2 regions of the Streptomyces sp. NPDC006733 genome follow, and region 2 is predicted to be linked to the other one. Evidence: riboswitches for the same ligand, from Rfam matches in the RefSeq annotation. Region 2 holds a riboswitch; the other holds the start of a gene.

Region 1 (10,027 bases), on a different contig from region 2:
GCCAGATCTTCGAGTACACCGAACTGGTCAAGAACGACGGCCTCTCGCTGTCGTCCGACCCGTACGGATCGGTGTTCTACCTCACGACCGGCTTCCACGGGATGCACGTGACAGGTGGTCTGATCGCGTTCCTGCTGGTTCTCGGCAGAACGTACGCGGCCAAGAGGTTCACCCACGAGCAGGCCACGGCGGCCATCGTCGTGTCCTACTACTGGCACTTCGTCGATGTCGTCTGGATCGGCCTCTTCGCCACGATCTACCTGATCAAGTAACCGGCGGACCGGCGCCGAGCCGGAACGACGCTCAGACAGACACAGCCAGAAGCATCGACACAAGAGATCCTGACCGGGGTAATCCGTGAAAAAGCTCTCCGCACGACGGCGCCACCCGCTGGCGGCGCTTGTCGTTCTTCTTCTCGCGCTCGCGGCCACCGGGGGGCTGTACGCTGCGTTCGCCCCGGCGCAGAAGGCGCAGGCCGACGACACAGCGCAGTCCCTCAAGATCGAAGAGGGCAAGAAGCTGTACGCCGTCGGCTGCTCCAGCTGCCACGGGACGTCCGGCCAGGGAAGCAAGAACGACGGCCCGAGCCTGGTGGGCGTCGGCGCCGCCGCCGTCGACTTCCAGGTCGGCACCGGCCGCATGCCGGCCCAGCAGCCGGGATCGCAGATCCCGAAGAAGAAGAACATCTACACGCAGGAACAGATCGACGCGCTCGCCGCGTACATCGCCTCGCTCGGCCCGGGCCCCTCGGTCCCCGAGAAGAGCCAGTACAGCCCGGACGGCGCGGACGCCGCCAGGGGCGGGGAGCTGTTCCGTACGAACTGCGCGCAGTGCCACAACTTCACGGGCAAGGGCGGTGCGTTGACCAACGGCAAGTACGCGCCCAGTCTTGAGGACGTGGATCCCAAGCACATCTACGAGGCCATGCAGACCGGCCCGCAGAGCATGCCGTCCTTCCCGGACACCACGATGCCGGAGGACGCGAAGGCTGACATCATCGCGTACCTCGACGCGGTGAACGGCGAGAAGACCCCCAGCCCCGGTGGCCTCGAGCTCGGTGGCATCGGCCCGGTCTCGGAGGGTCTGTTCGCCTGGATCTTCGGTCTCGGTGCCATGATCGCTGTCGCCATCTGGGTTGCGGCCCGGACCACGAAGGCCAAGAAGTCATGAGTCAGGACATGTCAGAGTCAGAAGAGAACCTGCCGAGTGAGCCGTCACACGCTCACGGGGGCAGCGAGCCGGCCGTCCGCGAGCACCACACGTTCGCCGACCCCGGCCTCCCGCCCCACGAGCACCGCCGTCAGGACATCGACGAGCGTGCCGCGAAGAGCTCGGAACGCGCCATCGCGTTCCTCTTCCTCCTGTCGATGCTGTCCACGATCGGCTTCATCGCCAGCTTCGTGGTCTTCCCCGTCGACAAGATCATCTACGTCTTCCCGTTCGGCCACGTCAGTGCGCTGAACTTCTCGCTCGGCCTGACTCTGGGGCTCGCGCTCTTCTGCATCGGCGCCGGCGCGGTCCACTGGGCCCGCACGCTGATGTCCGACGAGGAGCACGCCGCCGAGCGTCACCCGATCGCGGCCGAGCCCGAGGTCAAGGCCCAGGTGCTGGCCGACTTCGCGCAGGGCGCGAAGGAGAGCGGCTTCGGCCGCCGGAAGCTGATCCGCAACACGATGTTCGGCGCGCTGGCCCTGGTGCCGCTCTCCGGCGTCATGCTGCTCCGCGACCTCGGACCGCTGCCGGGCACCAAGCTCCGGCACACCCTGTGGTCCAAGGGCAAGGTGCTGATCAACCAGAACACCAACAAGCCGCTCCGGCCCGAGGACGTTCCCGTCGGCTCGCTCACCTTCGCCATGCCCGAGGGCCTGGAGGAGAACCAGGAGCGGTTCCAGCGCGAGATCGCCAAGGCCGCCCTGATGATCGTCCGGCTCGAGCCGAACGACATCAAGGACAAGCAGGAGCGTGACTGGTCCCACCAGGGCATCGTCGCGTTCTCCAAGATCTGTACGCACGTCGGCTGCCCGATCAGCCTGTACGAGCAGCAGACGCACCACGTCCTGTGCCCGTGCCACCAGTCGACGTTCGACCTGTCCGACGGCGCCCGGGTCATCTTCGGCCCCGCCGGCCACGCCCTTCCGCAGCTGCGGATCAGCGTGAACGAGGAGGGCAACCTCATCGCCCTCGGCGACTTCGACGAGCCCGTCGGCCCGAGCTTCTGGGAGCGCGGATGAGTACCACTGCTGAAAACCCGCAGCGCCGCGGCAAAGCCCCGGCAGGCGAGCGGGTCGCGGACTGGGCCGATGGCCGCCTGGGCATCTACGGCCTGGCCAAGGCCAACATGCGCAAGATCTTCCCGGACCACTGGTCCTTCATGCTCGGTGAGATCTGCCTCTACAGCTTCATCATCCTCATCCTCACGGGTGTGTACCTGACGCTGTTCTTCCACCCCAGCATGAGCGAGGTCGTCTACGAGGGCCCCTACGCCCCGTTGCAGGGCCAGCGCATGTCGGACGCGTTCGCCTCGACGATGCACATCAGCTTCGAGGTCCGCGGTGGCCTGCTGGTCCGCCAGATCCACCACTGGTCCGCGCTGATCTTCGTGGCCGCGATGCTCGTGCACATGATGCGCGTGTTCTTCACGGGCGCGTTCCGCAAGCCCCGCGAGGTCAACTGGGTCTTCGGCTTCCTGCTGCTGGTCCTCGGCATGTTCACCGGGTTCACCGGCTACTCGCTGCCGGACGACCTGCTGTCGGGCACCGGCGTCCGGTTCATGGACGGCGCCGTGCTCTCCATGCCGGTCGTGGGCACCTACCTGTCGTTCTTCATGTTCGGCGGGGAGTTCCCCGGCACCGACTTCGTGCCGCGCTTCTACTCGGTGCACATCCTGCTGCTGCCGGGCATCATGGCCGGCCTGCTGGTGGCCCACCTGATCCTGGTCTTCTACCACAAGCACACCCAGTTCCCGGGTGCGGGCAAGACGGAGAAGAACGTCGTCGGCATGCCGCTGCTGCCGGTGTACATGGCGAAGGCGGGCGGCTTCTTCTTCCTGGTCTTCGGCGTCATCGCGATGGTCGCCTCGATCGCCTCGATCAACCCGATCTGGGCGATGGGCCCCTACCGGCCGGACCAGGTGTCCACCGGCGCCCAGCCCGACTGGTACATGGGCTTCTCCGAGGGCCTGATCCGCGTCATGCCGGGCTGGGAGATCAACGCCTGGGGCCACACCCTCAACCTGGGTGTGTTCATCCCGCTGATGATCTTCCCGCTGGTGCTGGTCGCGATCGCGGTCTACCCGTTCGTCGAGTCCTGGGTCACCGGGGACAAGCGGGAGCACCACCTGCTCGACCGGCCGCGCAACCACCCGGTCCGCACCGGCTTCGGTGCCGCCTGGCTCAGCTGGTACGGCATCCTGCTCGTCGGCGGCGGCAACGACCTGTGGGCGACGCACTTCCACCTGTCGCTCAACCAGATCACCTGGGTCGTGCGCATCGGCTTCTTCGTCCTGCCGGTGCTCGTCTTCCTCGCCACCAAGCGGATCTGCCTCGGCCTGCAGCGCCGGGACCGCGACAAGGTGCTGCACGGTCGCGAGACCGGGCTCATCAAGCGGCTCCCGCACGGCGAGTTCATCGAGGTGCACGAGCAGCTCTCCCCGGAGGCGCTGCACACGCTCACCGCGCACGACCAGCCGAAGCCGCTCGAAGCCGGCCCGGAGGTCGACGAGAACGGCGTGGAGCGCAAGATCGGCCCCATCACGAAGCTGCGCACCAAGCTGTCGCACGGCTTCTACGGCGAGGCCAGCCAGATCCCCAAGCCGACCGCCGAGGAGCACGCGGAGATCACCAGTGGCCACGGCCACCACTGATCGCCCGCTGACCCCCGGCGCCGGCTGACGGCACCGTCGAAGGGCCCCGTCCATGAACTGGACGGGGCCCTTCGCCGTGCCCGGCCCCCGATAGGCTGGGCCCGCAGTACCGACCCGACCACCAGGAGTGTGGAGCATGAGCGTTGTGACCCCGGCAGGCGGCGACAGCTCGGCCACCAACTCCTGGCCCGGCGTACTCAACCCGCTGCTGCGCGGCCATGACCTGACGGCCGACGACACCGCGTGGGCGATGGACCGGATCATGAGCGGTGAGGCCACCGACGCCCAGATCGCCGGATTCGCCGTGGCGCTGCGCGCCAAGGGCGAGACCATCGAAGAGGTGTCCGGCCTGGTCAGGACGATGTACGCGCACGCGAACCTCATCGAGGTACCGGGCCGCACCGTCGACATCGTCGGGACCGGCGGGGACCTCGCCAAGACCGTGAACATCTCCACCATGTCGGCGATCGTCGTGGCGGGCACCGGCGCGAAGGTCGTCAAGCACGGCAACCGGGCGGCGTCCTCGCAGAGCGGCTCCTCGGACGTGCTGGAGAAGCTCGGGGTCAATCTGGACCTGACGCCGAAGCGGGTGGTGGAGGTCGCCGAGGAAGCGGGCATCACGTTCTGCTTCGCGGTGAAGTTCCACCCGGCGCTGCGGCACGTGGCGGCGGCCCGGCGCGAGCTGGGCATCGCGACGACGTTCAACCTGCTGGGGCCGCTCACCAACCCGGCCCGGGTCACCTCCCAGGCGACGGGCGTCGCCGACACCCGGGCGGCGGGCATCATCGCCGGCGTGCTGGCCGAGCGCGGCTCCTCCGCGCTCGTCTTCCGCGGCGACGACGGGCTGGACGAGCTGACCACCACCGCGACGTCCCAGGTCTGGGTGGTGCGGGACGGCAAGGTCGACCAGGTCGCCTTCGACCCGCGCGACGTCGGGATCGCGCTGGTCCCCGTCGAGGCGCTGCGCGGCGCCGACGCCGCGCACAACGCGGACGTGGCCCGCCGCCTGCTGGCCGGCGAGCGCGGCCCGGTCCGCGACGCGGTCCTCCTCAACGCCGCCGCGGCCCTGGTGGCCCTCCACCCGGCCGCCGCCCCGCTGGAGGCCCAGATCGCGGAAGGCATCACGCGCGCCGCCGAGGCGATCGACTCGGGCGCGGCCCGGGCCGCGCTGGACCGCTGGGTAGCGGCCAGCAACGGGTAGCCCTTCCGGCGGATCCTCCGACGCCTGTTCGGCGGCCCGCCTGCCCGCCTGTCCGCCGGGCAGGCGGGGCCTGCCGGCGCGGGCGACCGCCGCACCGTACCGGCGTCCCGCCGCCCCCGGGCCTTCCGTCGACAGGCCCGGCCTCGGGCCGCGCCGAGCCGGCCCGACGTCTGCCGCACGGACCCCGGCGGCTGTCCGCAGGACCGGCCGCGCGGAGCGGGTGGTGTCCGTATCGCGGACCCCTGATTGCCGTCGGCGGGACTGCTGGCATACTTGGCGTCAGGTCACGAGTGACAGCGTTCGAGCCCTGGCTTGCTGTCCGGCAACCCTCCGTCCGTGGCGGGGTGCCCCAGGTGATGACCGGGCTGTGGGCGAGGTGCCCACGGCAAGCGCGGGCCCCTTTGCGACTGCTTCCGGGGTCCTGGACCCTGAGGAGCTTCGCCATGTCCGTGCACCCCGTTTCCCTGGCCACCGCCGCCCCGCTCGACGTGCTGGGCCGTGACGTCCGGGTCCCGCTGGTGACCGGTGGCGAGGTCACCTACGCCGCGCTCGACTACGCGGCGAGCGCGCCCGCCCTGCAGCGGGTCTGGGACGACGTGGCCGCGTACGCGCCCTACTACGGCAGCGTGCACCGCGGGGCCGGGTACCTGTCGCAGCTCTCCACGGACCTGTTCGAGCAGAGCCGCGCGACCGTCGCCGAGTTCCTGGGCTGCCGGGAGGGCGACCAGGTGGTCTTCACCCGCTCGACGACCGACTCGCTGAACCTGCTGGCCTCGGTGCTCCCGGCCGGCACCCAGGTCTTCGTCTTCGAGACCGAGCACCACGCCTCGCTGCTGCCGTGGCGGGACGCGCGCGTCACGTACCTCAGCGCGCCGCGCACCCCCGAGGCGGCCGTCGCCTCGCTGGAGGCGGCGCTCGCCCAGCGCGATCCGTACGGCCCCGCCCTGGTGTGCGTGACCGGCGCCTCGAACGTCACCGGTGAGCTGTGGCCGGTCCGCGAGCTGGCCGACGCCGCCCACGCGCACGGCGCCCGCATCGTGCTGGACGCCGCGCAGCTCGCCCCGCACCACCCGGTGGACATCGCCGAGCTGGACGTGGACTGGGTGGCGTTCTCCGGCCACAAGCTCTACGCCCCGTTCGGCTCCGGCGTGCTGGCCGGCCGCGCGGACTGGCTGCAGGAGGCCGAGCCGTACCTGGCGGGCGGCGGCGCGAGCCGCAAGGTCGCCCGGCGGGCCGACGGCGGGGTGGACGTCGAGTGGCACTCCAGCGCCGCCCGGCACGAGGCCGGCTCGCCGAACGTCATCGGCGTGTACTCCATCGCCTCGGCCTGCCGGGCGCTGACCGAGGCGGGCTTCGACTCGCTCGTCGAGCGGGAGCAGGGCCTGGTCGCCCGGGTCCGGGCCGGACTGGCCGAGGTGCCGCAGGTCAGGGTGCTCTCGCTGTTCGGTGACGACGCCCCCCGGGTCGGCGTCATCTCGTTCGTCGTGGACGGCTGGAACAGCTCGCACTTCGCCGCCGCGCTCTCCGCCGAGTACGGCATCGGGGTGCGCGACGGCCTGTTCTGCGCCCACCCGCTGGTCCGCACCCTGCTGGGCAGCGAGCCCTCCGAGCCGGGCGAGTGCGGCTCCCCGGAGACCGAGCCGGGCGAGAAGTCGCTCAACGCGATCCGGGTGAGCTTCGGGGCGGGTACGCCCGACGAGCACGTGGAGCGCTTCCTCGGCGCCGTCACCGAGCTCGTCCGCGACGGCGCCCGGTGGAACTACCGCACCGAGGACGGCCGCTGCGTGCCCGCCCGCGACTGAGCCGGCCGGGCGGGCACGCGGCGGCCCGCCCGTCGGGCCGCCCGCGTCAGCCTTCGAGGCCGATCGCGAAGGCCGCCTCCAGGTCGTGCTGGGAGTACGTGCGGAACGCGACGTGGGTGTCGGTGGCCTCCACGCCGGGGATCTTGCTGATCCGGCCGGGGATGACGTCCGCGAGGTCGTCGTGCCGGGCGACGCGGACCATGGCGACCAGGTCGTACGTCCCGGTGACCGAGTAGACCTCGCTGACGCTGTCCAGGGCGGCGATCGCCTCGGCGATCTCCGGGATCCGGTCGACGCTGGTCTTGATGAGCACGATCGCGGTGATCACGGCTGTAGGTCTCCTTGGGTCGCCCGGGGTGCGGTCTCCAGCTTAGGGCTTCGCCCGAAGCACACCGAGGCGGCCAGGAAGCCGAAGACGAAGCCCACCACGTGGGCCAGGTAGGCGACCCCGGGGCCCGACTGGCTGGTCCGGGCGGCCAGCCACTGCAGCGCGAACCAGAAGCCGAGGACCATCCAGGCGGGGAAGCGCAGCGGGAGGAAGAACAGGAACGGGAAGAGGCTCGTCACCCGCGCCCGGGGATAGAGGTAGAGGTACGCGCCGAGCGCCCCGGAGATGGCGCCGGAGGCGCCCACCAGGCTCTGGGTGGAGTCGGTGTTGGCGAGCGCGAAGCCGTACGTGGCGAGGTATCCGGCCGCCACGAAGAAGACCAGGTACCGGAAGCGGCCCATACGGCTCTCCACGTTGTCACCGAAAACGTAGAGAAACAGCATGTTGCCGATCAGATGCAGCCAACTTCCATGGACGAACATCGCGGTGAGCACCGAGAGGACCGCCGTCTTGGCGAACGCCTGCGGGGCCGGGCAGCCGGCCGGGAGCCCCAGCCGGTCCAGCGGCAGCCGGCCGTGGAACAGCTCGCCGGGGATGACCCCCCAGTGCGCGAAATAGACCGCCTGGGCGCACTGGAGCTGGTCACCCTTGCCGTAAGAGGGGTTGAACCCCGAGATCGGGCCCAGCAGGAACACCACGGTGCACAGGGCGATCAGGGCGTACGTCACCACGGGGGTGCGGCGGACCGGGTTCGCGTCGTAGACCGGGATGACCATGCACCGATCATGACGGAACGGGCGTATCGGTCCGGGGGCGCCTCGCCGCAGCGCCGCCTGCCGTGGAGGCCGTAGGGTAACCGGAACGCGCGCGTACGCCACGTGCCGACCCGAAAGTCCTGAAAGAGGTGTCCGCCCGATGCCGGTTCCCCTGCCGACCGCGACGACCCGGTGGCGCTGCACGCTGTGCGGCAACCTGACCCGGTTCGATGTCACGCGATCGACCAAGGTCGTCGAGTACATCCACCTGGACCTCGCCGGCGAGCCGAAGGTCGAGGAGACCGAGGTGCTCAGCGAGACCGTGGAGTCGGTGCGCTGCCGCTGGTGCAACGCGGCCGACCAGGTCGAGTTGGTCGACCGGCCCGACGCGGACGCGGCGGAGCCGGGCACCGGGTCCGGCGCCGGGGCGGAAGCCGGTTCGACGCAGGGTTGACCCCGAACGGCGACAATGGACTTGCACGGCGGCGGCCAGAGGGATCGAAGGGGGCCGGGGAGGCGCCGACAGCACTGGACAGGAGTGACTGGTGGATGGGACCGGCGGGCACCCGCAGGCCGAGAGCAGCGGCGTCGACGAGACGGCCGAGCCGGCCCTGGACCGGCCACTGCCCGAAGGCGTGCGGCACCGGGTCGTGACGATAGCCGCTGATGCCTTCGGCGGCCTCACGCTCGCCGAACTGCCGTCCCCCTTGCGGCCCTATGCCCGGTTCACCCCGTCCCGGCGCGCCAAGTTCGCGGCGACCGCGCTGGCGACCGCGCTGGAGACCGACCCCGCCTTCCGGCAGAAGATCGCCGCCCGGCTGCGCGAGTCCCAGCCGGAGCTGGCGGAGGCGCTGGAGGCGGGCACCCCGCCGCCGGCCGCGGACCCGCTGGACGTGGCCGCGGCCGCCTACCTGTTGCGCCCGGCCGGCTGGGCCAAGATCGTCGCCACCGCCGGCGAGGAGGCGCAGCGCGCGCTGGCCGAACGCGCCGACGGCGAGACCACCCGCGAACTGCAGCAGCTGCGGGACGAGCTGGCCGAGTTCCAGCTCCAGGCCCGGGACGAGGCGGCCCGCGCCCGCGGCGAGCTGGAGGCGGCCCGCAAGGAGATCGAGACGACGCAGCGCAGGCTGCGCAGCGCGGTCAGCGACATGAAGCGCGCCGAGGCGGCGCTGCGCAAGGTGGAGACCGAGCTGGAGGAGGCCCGGGCCGCGGCCGCCGCGGAGAAGGCCGCCGCCGAGAACGAGGCGCGCCGGCTCAGGACCCGGGTCACCGAGGCCGAGGCCGCCGTCGAGGCGGGCCGCCGGTCCGTGCGCGAGGGCCGCAGCGCCGAGGGCGTGCGGCTGCGGCTGCTGCTGGACACCGTGCTGGACGCGGCCACCGGGCTGCGCCGCGAGCTGGCGCTGCCGCCGCGCGACACGATGGGCGTCCGGCCGGCCGACACCGTGGAGGCGGTCGCGCCCGGCACGATCAGCCCCAAGGACATCGCGCAGCGGGCCCTGTCCGAGAACGACCCGGCCCTGCTCGACCAGTTGCTGGCCCTGCCGCAGGCGCACCTGGTGATCGACGGCTACAACGTCACCAAGACCGGGTACCCCTCCCTGCCGTTGGAGAAGCAGCGGCTGCGGCTGCTCGGCGGCCTCGCGGTGCTGGCCGCGCAGAGCGGCGCCGAGGTGACGTGCGTCTTCGACGGGGCCGACCTGGACGCCCCGGTGCTGCTGGCGCCGCCGCGCGGGGTGCGGGTGATGTTCAGCAGGGCGGGGGAGACCGCCGACGAGCTGATCCGCCGCCTGGTGCGGGCGGAACCGCCGGGCCGGGTCGTCGTGGTGGTCTCCGCGGACCGCGAGGTGGCCGACGGCGTCGCCAAGGCCGGTGCGCGGCCCGTCGCTTCGACGCTGCTCCTCAAGCGGCTCGCGCGCGGCTGACCCGGGTGCCTGCACACCTTTGCGATCAACTCAGCGTCAGATGACCACTACTGCACGTTCGATCTTCGTAAAGAAACCATGGAACGACCGAAGTTTTACCTACAAGGATTTGAACCGATCACAGGAAGGTCACTAAGGTCGGGGCTCGAACCTCCGC
Region 2 (10,027 bases):
ACGCACGTCGTACAACCAGGTCCAGCGGGTCGGCGAGCGCCGTCCGCCGCAGCAGGGCGGCTACGGCTACCCGCAGCAGCAGCAGCCGCAGCAGCACCAGCAGCCGGGTCACGACCAGGGCCGCGGGCAGCAGCAGCCCCAGGGGCCGCAGAACACCCAGCAGACGCAGCAGACCCAGCACGCGCCGCACGGCGGCGGCAGCGGCGGCGGGTCGCAGGGCCCGAACCGCAAGGGGCTGCTCATCGGCGCCATCGCGGTGGTCGTGGCGGTCGCCATCGGCATCGGCTTCGCGATGACGGGCGGCGACGGCAAGAAGGACGACGCGAAGGACCAGCCGACCACCGCGCCGGCCACCAGCGCCCCGGCCACCCCGAGCCCGTCCGCCAGCACCCCCGAGAAGTTCGCGTCGAAGGTCGTGGACGCCTCCACGCTGTCGCTGTCCGGCAGCGCCGCGCAGTCCACCGCGCAGCCGGGCGCCAAGGCCGCGGGCGGCACGTCCGTGGGCGGCTTCACCCCCGGCGCGAGCGCCGCGTACACCTTCGAGGTACCGAAGGACGGCACGTACACGCTGTTCATCAGCTTCGGCAACGTCGGTGAGGACGCCGGTCTCACGCTCAGCGAGAACGGCAAGCTCCGCACCAACCCGGTCAACATGCGCAACTACATGAAGACCGCCGACTGGACGAAGGCGTGGGCCACCACCTACGTGTGGGTGGATCTCAAGAAGGGCTCCAACACCCTCGCCCTCACCTGCGCGCCGGGCAACAAGTGCGGCGTCAACCTCGACCAGGTGTGGATGAAGGAAGGCCAGGTCAAGAAGTAGCGCGCGGGGCACGAAGCGCGTTACGGGGCGGCCCGCCCGGTTCGGGGCGGACCGCCTGCGGGAAGCCCCCCTCAGGGGCCGCAGCGGGCCTCTGCGGGCCCTGGCGGCCTGTGGAGGGCCGGACCCTCAGCGGAGCCGTACGGGCCTCAGGAGGGCCGGACGATCCACTCGCCCTTGCGCATCACGCCGACCAGGTCGTACGAGGCGTCGAGCACCACCAGGTCCGCGTCCTTGCCGACCTCCAGCGACCCGATGCGGTCGTACTGGCCGAGCAGCCGCGCCGGGTTCGCCGAGATGGCCCGCACCGTGTCGGACAGCGACAGCCGGTCGATGGTGACGGCGCGCTTGAAGGCGGTGTCCAGGGTGAGGGTGGAGCCCGCGATGGAGCCGTTCTCCACCAGCCGGGCGACCCCGTCCTTGACCTCGACGGCCATCGGGCCCAGGTCGTAGTGACCGTCCCCGAAGCCCGCCGCGTCCATCGCGTCGGTGATGAACGCGACCCGGTCCGCGCCCGCGCTGCCGAAGGCGAGCTCCAGCACGGCGGGGTGCAGGTGCGTGCCGTCGTTGATCAGCTCGACGGTGACCCGCTCGTCCTCCAGCAGCGCCGCGATCGGGCCGGGCGCGCGGTGGTTGAGCGTGGGCATGGCGTTGAACAGGTGCGTGGCGACGGTCGCGCCCGCCTCGATGGCCTCGATCGTCTGCTCGTACGTCGCGTCGGTGTGGCCGATGGCGGCGATCACGCCGTTCTCGACCAGCAGCCGCACCGAGTCGAGTCCGCCGGGCAGTTCGGTGGCGAGGGTGACCATCTTCGCCGTGCCGCGGGCGGCGTCGACGAGCTTGCGGACCTCGGCGGGGTCCGGGTCGCGCAGCAGCGACTCCATGTGCGCGCCTTTGCGGCACGGCGAGATGAACGGGCCCTCGAAGTGGATGCCGGCCAGGTCGCCCTGCTCGACGAGCTCGGACAGCAGCGCCGCGCGCTGGGCCAGCACGTCCATCTCGCCGGTGACGGTCGACGCGACCACGGTCGTCGTGCCGTGCTCGCGGTGGGTGCGGACGCCGGTGAGGATCTCCTCCGGGGTCCCGGACGTGAAGGACGCCCCGCCGCCGCCGTGGTTGTGGATGTCGACGAAGCCGGGGACGACGATATGGCCGCTGAGGTCGAGCGAGCCCGCCTCGGCGGACTCGTCGGCCACGATCCGGCCGCCGTCGACGGTCACCCGGCCGTTCTCCACCACGCCTGACGGCAGCACCACACGGGCACCGGTCAACACCGTGCGCTGCGTTGTCGTTACGGGGGCCATCAGGCGGTTACCTCCACGGAGAGAAGATCCCAGGCGAGCAGACCCGCGCCCAGGCATCCTGCGGTGTCCCCGAGGGCGGCGGGGACGATGAGCGGGAGCTTCTGGAACGTGATGCGCTCCTCGACGGCCGCGCGGAGCGGGCCGAAGAGTGTGTCCCCAGCTTCGGCCAGACCGCCGCCGATGATGAGGACCCGCGGGTCCAGAAGAGTGATGCCGGTGACCAGGCCGTCGGCGAGCGCCTCGATCGCCTCGCGCCACACGGTCAGCGCGCGCGGGTCGCCGGACTCGACGGCCTTGGCGCAGTCGGCCGCGTCGGCCTCGGGGTCGCCGCTGGCGGCCGCCCAGGCGCGGGAGACCGCGGAGGCGGAGGCCAGCATCTCCAGGCAGCCGCGCTGCCCGCAGCCGCACAGCGGGCCGCCCGGCCGGACGACGATGTGGCCGATCTCGCCGGCGGCGTCGTGCGCGCCCGCCTCGATGCGGCCCTCGATGCCGATGGCGCCCGCGATGCCGGTGCCCAGCGGGAGGAAGAAGAACCGGTCGGCGCCGTTGCCCGCCCCGATGCGGCCCTCGGCGAGACCGCCGGTGCGCACGTCGTGCCCGAGCGCGACGGGGACGCCGCCGAGCCGCTCGGAGACCAGCGCGCGCAGCGGCAGGTCGCGCCAGCCGAGGTTGGCGGCGTAGACGGCGATGCCGGCCGCGGCGTCCACGATCCCGGGCACGGCGACGCCGGCCGCGGCGGCGGGTTCGCCGTACTCGCGGAGCCCGTGGTCCCGCAGATCGGCGGCGAAGCCGAGGATGGTGGCGACCACGGCCTCCGGGCCGCGTTCGCGTCCGGTCGGACGGCGGGCTTCGTGCAGAAGCGTGCCGTCCTCCCCGACCAGGGCGGCCTTCATTCCTGTACCGCCCACATCGAGCGCGATGACGTGTCTCACGCAGGACAGTGTCCCCTCTACACAAGGAAAGGTCTAGTCCACTTACGCCATGAAGATCACCGTTCGGGAGGGAGTGAATCGCCGGGTCTGCGGGCTTCCATCCCTTCTGTCCCGACGCTCGGGGAAGGGTGTTGCCGAAGCGAGACAGGCGTGGTGTAGACCTTGGGTGGGCAGCGCGGGCAGACTCGGGCACTTGACGCCCCCGGAAACGTGCGGGGGCGGGCGGATGAAGGCGGTAGGAGAACGGTGCACCGGCGACGACTCCTGGGTACGGCGGCAGCGGGTATCGCGGCGGCGCTGGCTCTGACGACACTCAGTGGATGCGGTGGAAGCAGCGGCCTCGGCGGCGACGTCACGCTGCACATGGTCGCGGCCGACTACGGCACCGACGCGGCCACCAGTTCCAAGAAGTACTGGGACGACCTCGGCCGCGCCTTCGAGGCCAAGAACCCCGGCATCAAGATCGACATCCAGGTGATCGACTGGGACCACGTCGACACCAAGGTCGCGGAGATGGTGGCGGCCGGCAAGGCGCCCGACATAGCCCAGATAGGCTCCTACGCCGCCTACGCGTCCAAGGGCCAGCTGTACGCCGCCGACGAGCTCTTCCCGATCAGCGCGCAGGCCGACTTCATCCCCTCGCTGGCCGCCGCGGGGGAGCAGAACCGCACGCAGTACGGCATCCCCTTCGTCTCCAGCTCCCGGATGTTCTTCTACAACCAGACGCTGTTCGACGACGCGGACATCAAGAAGGCGCCCACCACCTGGGACGACATCGAGGCCGACGCGAAGAAGCTGAAGGCGCACGGCGTCAAGATGCCGTTCGGCCTGCCGCTGGGCCCCGAGGAGCCGCAGGCCGAGTCCCTGATGTGGATGCTCGGCAACCAGGGCTCGTACACCGACACCGTCGGCAGCTACACCATCGACTCGCAGCCGAACGTCGAAGCCTTCCAGTGGCTCAAGGACAAGCTGGTCGCGCCCGGCCTCACCGGCGGCGACCCCGCCAAGACCAACCGCCGCACCGTCTTCGACGCCTTCCTGTCCGGCAAGGCCGGCATGGTCAACGGCCACCCGACGCTGCTCAAGCAGGCGCTGGCCAAGGGCATCAAGGTCAAGGCCGTGCAGATCCCCGGCAAGGGCGGCCGGATCACCGAGACGCTCGGCGTCGCCGACTGGATGATGGCCTTCAAGCAGAACGGCCACCGCGGCGAGATCGGCAAGTTCCTGCAGTTCGCGTACAGCGCCGAGAACTCGATCAAGTTCCTCGACGAGTACGGCCTGCTGCCGGTGACCAACTCGGCCATGCAGGCGATGCGCAAGGACCCGAAGGACAAGGACCTCATCGAGTTCATCGACCTGCTGCCGTCCGCCCAGTTCTACCCTGTGGACAAGACCTCCTGGGGACCGGTCAACGACCAGCTGAAGAAGGTCATCGGCAGCGCCGTGCACGGCGACCCCAAGACGGTCCTCAGCGACCTGCAGCGCTTCGCCGAGACGCAGGACGCCGCGCAGAAGTCGAAGTAGCCCAGGTGGCCCGGCAGCCACGAGTCGACGTCGAGGGGACGCGGGTGGAGAGCGAGAGCGGGGGCCTGACCGCCCAGGACCGGGCCGTCCTCGACCTCGCCGCCCGCACCTGGGCGGGGCCGGGCGCGAAGGAACGGGCGATCCGGGAGCGGCTCGGCATGTCCGCCACTCGCTACTACCAGCTCCTCAACGCGCTCCTCGACGACCCCAGGGCGCTCGCGCACGACCCGGTGACGGTCAACCGCCTGCGCCGGGCGAGGGACGCCCGCCGCGAGTCGCGCTGAGCCGCGCTTCCGTCCGCCTGCCGTGCCCCCTGCACTGGGCGCGCCCCGCCTGGGTAGGGTCAGCGCATGAGCAGTCACCTGCTGACCTCGTCCACGTCCGACGGCAAGGAAGGCCTCGCGGCGTTCCTCGCGAACCCCGAGCGCGCCGTGGTCGCTCTCGACTTCGACGGCACCCTCGCGCCGATCGTCCCCGACCCCGAGAGCGCCCGCGCCCACCCCGGCGCCGCGCCCGCCCTCGCCCGGCTCGCCCCGCACCTCGCGGCGGTCGCGGTGATCACCGGCCGCCCGGCCGGCGTGGCGGTCCGGTACGGCGGCTTCGCCGGCGTGCCGGGGCTGGAGCGGCTCGTCGTGCTCGGCCACTACGGCGCGGAGCGCTGGGACGCGGTCAGCGGTGAGGTGAAGTCCGCGGGCGACCACTCGGGCGTCGAGGCGGTACGGGCCGAGCTGCCGGGCTTCCTCGACGGGATCGGCGCCTGGCGCGGCACGTGGATAGAGGACAAGGGACGCGCGGTCGCCGTCCACACCCGCCGCACCGAGGACCCCGAGGCCGCCTTCGAGGCGCTCCGCGAACCCCTGTCCGAACTCGCCGCCTGCCACGGCCTCATCGTCGAACCCGGCCGCCTCGTCCTCGAACTGCGGCCCCCGGGCATGGACAAGGGCGTCGCCCTCGACGCCTACCTCCGCGAGGTCGACGCCGGCTCGGTGCTCTACGCGGGCGACGACCTCGGCGACCTCGCGGCCTTCGCCGCGGTCGAACGCCTCCGGGGCGAAGGCCTCCCCGGCGTCCTCGTCTGCAGCGGCACCGCCTCCGGCGAGGTCCCCCCGGAACTGGTCTCCCGCTCCGACCTCGTCGTCGACGGCCCGCAGGGCGTCGTGGACCTCCTCAACGCCCTGGCGGACGCACTCGAATCCCGCTGACCGGCCGGCCCGGTCAGCGGGTCAGCGCAGCTCGTCCAGCTGCGCCAGGAACCACTGCGCCGGGGGCAGGGCGGTTGCCGCGGCCGCCAGGCGCTTGGTGCGCTCCGCGCGTTCGTCCTCCGGCATGGTGAGGGCTTCGTGCAGGGCGCGGGCCGTGGAGCGGAGGTCGTAGGGGTTCACGACCAGGGCGTCGTCGCCGAGTTCCTCGTAGGCGCCCGCCTCGCGGGACAGGACCAGGGCGACGCCGTCGTCCGAGACGACCGGGACCTCCTTCGCGACCAGGTTCATGCCGTCGCGGATGGGGTTGACCAGGGCCACGTCGGCGAGGCGGTACGCGGCCAGCGAGCGGGCGAAGTCGTCCTTGACGTGCAGGAGCAGCGGCTGCCAGCCGTCCGTGCCGAACTCCGCGTTGATCTCGTCGGCCACCCGCTGCACCTCGGCGGTGTACTCGCGGTACACCGCGAGGTCGTGGCGCGAGGGGTACGCGAAGGCGATGTGCACGACGCGCTCGTGCCACTCCGGGTGCTCGGTGAGCAGCTGCCGGTAGGCGAGGAAGCCGCGCACGATGTTCTTGGAGAGCTCGGTGCGGTCGACGCGGACGATCGTGCGCCGGCCGTCGCCGACCTCGGAGCGCAGCGCGGCCAGCCGCTCCTCGACGTCGTCCTGGTGTGAGCGCTCCCGCAGGAAGTCGGCGTCGGCACCCAGCCCGTGCACGCCGATCCGCGTGGTGCGGCCCTCGTGGGTGACGGTCAGCTCGCCGGCGTCGTCGCGGCCGACGTCCGCGCCGAGGACGTCGGCGCAGCACGCAGCGAAGGCCTCCGCCCACCGGTGGGTGAGGAACGCGGCGCGGTCCGCGCCGAGGATGCCGGTCAGCAGCTCCGCCCCGATGTCGTCGGGCAGCAGGCGGAAGTAGTCCGGCGGCGCCCACGGGGTGTGCGAGAAGTGCCCGATCCGCAGGTCCGGGCGGCGCTCGCGCAGCAGCGCGGGGGCCAGCGACAGGTGGTAGTCCTGCACCAGGACGGTGGCGCCCTCCGCGGCCTCCTCGGCGAGCGCGTCCGCGAAGGCGGCGTTGTACGTCTCGTAGGACGCCCAGTCCTGCCGGAAGTCCTCGTCGAGGAGGGGTTCCAGGTGGGTCTGGAAGAGCAGGTGGTGGACGAACCACAGCACGGAGTTGGCGATGGAGTTGTACGCGGCGCCGAAGACGTCCGGCTCGATGCCCAGCATGCGCGTCTGCGCGTCGCCCTCGCCGCGGCGGACCGCCTCGCGGTCGCCCTCGCTCATGGCCGCGCACACCCAGACCGCCCCGGCGTCGGGGCCGATGGCGCTGAGCCCGGACACCAGGCCGCCGCCGCCGCGCTTGGCGGTGAGGGTGCCGTCCTCCCCGAGGGTGTACGAGACGGGTCCGCGGTTGGAGGCGACGAGGATCGGGGCTGCGCGATGAGCGACCATGCCGCCAGCCTAGCCAGGTGTCCCGCGACGCAAACGTGCTGGCGGCGCGCGGCGGGGTCACGCCCCCCGCGCGGGACGGAACCGGTTAGCCCGTGCGGCGGGCAGCGCGGTGGCTGAGGTATTCGGGGACGGTGATCATGGGAGGGCGCTCCTCCGCCGCCACCTCGTGCGTCGAGGGTTCGAAGCCGCCGTCCGCTCCCCGGTTGAACTGGGTGAGGACGGGGCGCACCAGCTGGCCGCGGGCGAGCCGGACCTGGGCGGTGCGGTAGATCGTGGCGGCCATCCGGCCGAGCGCCTGGCCGTCCTGGTGGCGGTGGTGGCGTACTCCCACGTCCACCTGGGCCAGGGCGTCCAGGCCGACGGTGTTCAGCGCGTCGACGAGCATGCCGAGCTCGACGCCGTAGCCGACGGGGAAGGGCAGCCGCTCCAGCAGGGAGCGGCGGGCCGCGTACTCGCCGCCCAGCGGCTGCACGAAGCCCGCCAGCAGCGGCCAGTGCAGGTTGAGCAGGGGGCGGGCGACGAGCTCGGTGACGCGGCCGCCGCCGGCCGGCACCACCGTGTCGCCGGTTTCGAGCGGGCGGTCGTACATGGCCTTGACCAGCTGGACACCGGGCTCGGTCAGCAGCGGTCCGATGATCCCGTGGACGAAGCGGGCGTCGAAGTCGCGCAGGTCCGCGTCGACGAAGCAGACGATCTCGCCGCTCGTCACCAGGAGCGACCGCCACAGCACCTCGCCCTTGCCGGGCACCGCGGGCAGGCCGGGGAGTATCTCGTCCCGGTGCACGACCCTGGCTCCGGCGCGGGCCGAGACCTCCGCCGTACGGTCCGTGGAGCCCGAGTCGATCACGATCAGTTCGTCCACGAGCGGGACGGGCCCGCTCATCAGCTCGTCGCGGATGGTGCGCACGATCGCACCGACCGTGGCCTCCTCGTCGAGGGCGGGCAGCACCACGCTGACCGTGCCCCGGTCGCCCGCGGAGCGCTTGGCCGCGCGCAGCCGGTCGAGGGGGCGGTCGGCGGCGGACCAGGACCGTCGATCGAGCCAGCGCTCCACCTCTTGCAGCACGTGCGTGACTCCCTGATCGTGGGTGACGGGCGGATTCCACCCCGCGGCGGACCCCTGTGTGACCCATCTCGCGGTACGGACGACCCTCTCAAGTGTCGGGCTCGTCGGTTACAGTCTTGAACAACGCGAGTGACCACCGCATGCCGGGGTCACCACGGAAAACAAATGCCCGGGCGTGAGCCCGGTGCCACAGCGCTCATCCAGAGGGACTGAGGGAACGGCCCGCAGAAGTCCCGGCAACCCTCCCGCCACATCTCGTCGTCGACGACGCGAGGCCAGGTGGGGAAGGTGCCAATTCCGTCTCGTGGCGATCGTCGCCGCGGGGAAGATGAGGAGAAAGGGCCTCGCCGTCATGGCTGTGCAGACCATCGACACCACTGGAACCACCCCGGACACCGGAGCCGACTTCGGCCCCGCCGTCGCCCTCTCCTGCCGCGAGTGCGGAGAACGCGTCGCGCTCGGTCCGGTCTTCGCCTGCCAGGAGTGTTTCGGGCCGCTCGAAGTGGCCTACGACCTCCCCACCGGTGACCCGGAAGCGCTGCGCAAGCAGATCGAGTCCGGCCCGGCGAACATCTGGCGCTACGCGCCGCTGCTGCCCGTCCCGGCCGACGTGGTCGACAAGCCCAACCTGAACCCGGGCTGGACCAAGCTGGTCAAGGCCGACAACCTGGCCCGCGAGCTGGGCGTCACCGGCGGCCTGTACGTCAAGGACGACTCCGGCAACCCGACGCACTCCTTCAAGGACCGCGTCGTGGCCATCGCCCTGGAGGCCGCCCGCACCTTCGGCCTCACCACGCTCTCCTGCTCCTCCACGGGCAACCTGGCGGGCGCCGTCGGCGCCGCCGCCGCCCGCGCCGGCTTCCGCTCCTGCGTGTTCATCCCGCACGACCTGGAGGCCGGCAAGGTCGTCATGGCCGCGGTGTACGGCGGCGAGCTGGTCGGCATCGAGGGCAACTACGACGACGTGAACCGGTTCTGCTCCGAGCTGATCGGCGACCCGATCGGCGAGGACTGGGGCTTCGTCAACGTCAACCTGCGCCCGTACTACGGCGAGGGCTCCAAGACCCTGGCGTACGAGATCTGCGAGCAGCTCGGCTGGCGGCTGCCGGACCAGATCGTCATCCCGATCGCGTCCGGTTCGCAGCTCACGAAGATCGACAAGGGGCTCCAGGAGCTGATCAAGCTCGGCCTGGTCGAGGAGAAGCCCTACAAGATCTACGGCGCGCAGGCCGAGGGCTGCTCCCCGGTCTCCGCGGCCTTCAAGGCCGGCCACGACGTCGTGCGCCCGGTGAAGCCGGACACGATCGCCAAGTCGCTGGCGATCGGCAACCCGGCCGACGGCCCGTACGTGCTCGACATCGCCCGCCGCACCGGCGGAGCGGTCGAGGACGTCACCGACGAGCAGTGCGTGGCCGCGATCAAGCTGCTGGCCCGCACCGAGGGCATCTTCGCCGAGACCGCGGGCGGGGTGACCGTCGGCGTCCTGCAGAAGCTCATCGAGACCGGTCAGCTCGACCCGTCGCTGGAGACCGTCGTCCTCAACACCGGTGACGGCCTGAAGACCCTGGACGCGGTCGCTCCGACCACCGGCCCGACCGCCGTCATCCGCCCGACCGTTGCCGCGTTCCGAGAGGCTGGCCTCGCATGAGTGCTTCTGTTCGTATCCCGACCATTCTGCGCACCTATACCGGCGGCCAGTCGGAAGTACCGGCCGAGGGTTCGACACTCTC

What was found. A riboswitch is a leader RNA that binds a small molecule or an ion and turns the genes downstream of it on or off. The one in region 2 is predicted to bind S-adenosylmethionine.
Region 1: another riboswitch for S-adenosylmethionine. It lies ahead of ABZ721_RS36900 (aminotransferase class V-fold PLP-dependent enzyme); the one in region 2 lies ahead of thrC (threonine synthase).

What each region holds. Positions count from the first base shown of each region.
Region 1 is NZ_JBEYJD010000066.1:995-11,021, forward strand. It holds gene ABZ721_RS36875 (heme-copper oxidase subunit III) at 1-272, shown strand, start outside; gene ABZ721_RS36880 (c-type cytochrome) at 358-1,170, shown strand; gene ABZ721_RS36885 (Rieske 2Fe-2S domain-containing protein) at 1,179-2,231, shown strand; gene ABZ721_RS36890 (cytochrome bc complex cytochrome b subunit) at 2,228-3,862, shown strand; gene trpD (anthranilate phosphoribosyltransferase) at 3,999-5,063, shown strand; SAM riboswitch class IV at 5,346-5,461, shown strand; gene ABZ721_RS36900 (aminotransferase class V-fold PLP-dependent enzyme) at 5,507-6,865, shown strand; gene ABZ721_RS36905 (Lrp/AsnC ligand binding domain-containing protein) at 6,912-7,193, opposite strand; gene ABZ721_RS36910 (rhomboid family intramembrane serine protease) at 7,190-7,969, opposite strand; gene ABZ721_RS36915 (hypothetical protein) at 8,109-8,402, shown strand; gene ABZ721_RS36920 (NYN domain-containing protein) at 8,494-9,870, shown strand.
Region 2 is NZ_JBEYJD010000001.1:84,905-94,931, forward strand. It holds gene ABZ721_RS00390 (carbohydrate-binding protein) at 1-823, shown strand, start outside; gene nagA (N-acetylglucosamine-6-phosphate deacetylase) at 970-2,124, opposite strand; gene ABZ721_RS00400 (ROK family protein) at 2,124-3,056, opposite strand; gene ABZ721_RS00405 (extracellular solute-binding protein) at 3,303-4,580, shown strand; gene ABZ721_RS00410 (DUF3263 domain-containing protein) at 4,625-4,864, shown strand; gene otsB (trehalose-phosphatase) at 4,931-5,782, shown strand; gene ABZ721_RS00420 (trehalose-6-phosphate synthase) at 5,804-7,231, opposite strand; gene ABZ721_RS00425 (glucosyl-3-phosphoglycerate synthase) at 7,317-8,297, opposite strand; SAM riboswitch class I at 8,491-8,632, shown strand; gene thrC (threonine synthase) at 8,650-9,945, shown strand; gene ABZ721_RS00435 (MoaD/ThiS family protein) at 9,942-10,027, shown strand, end outside.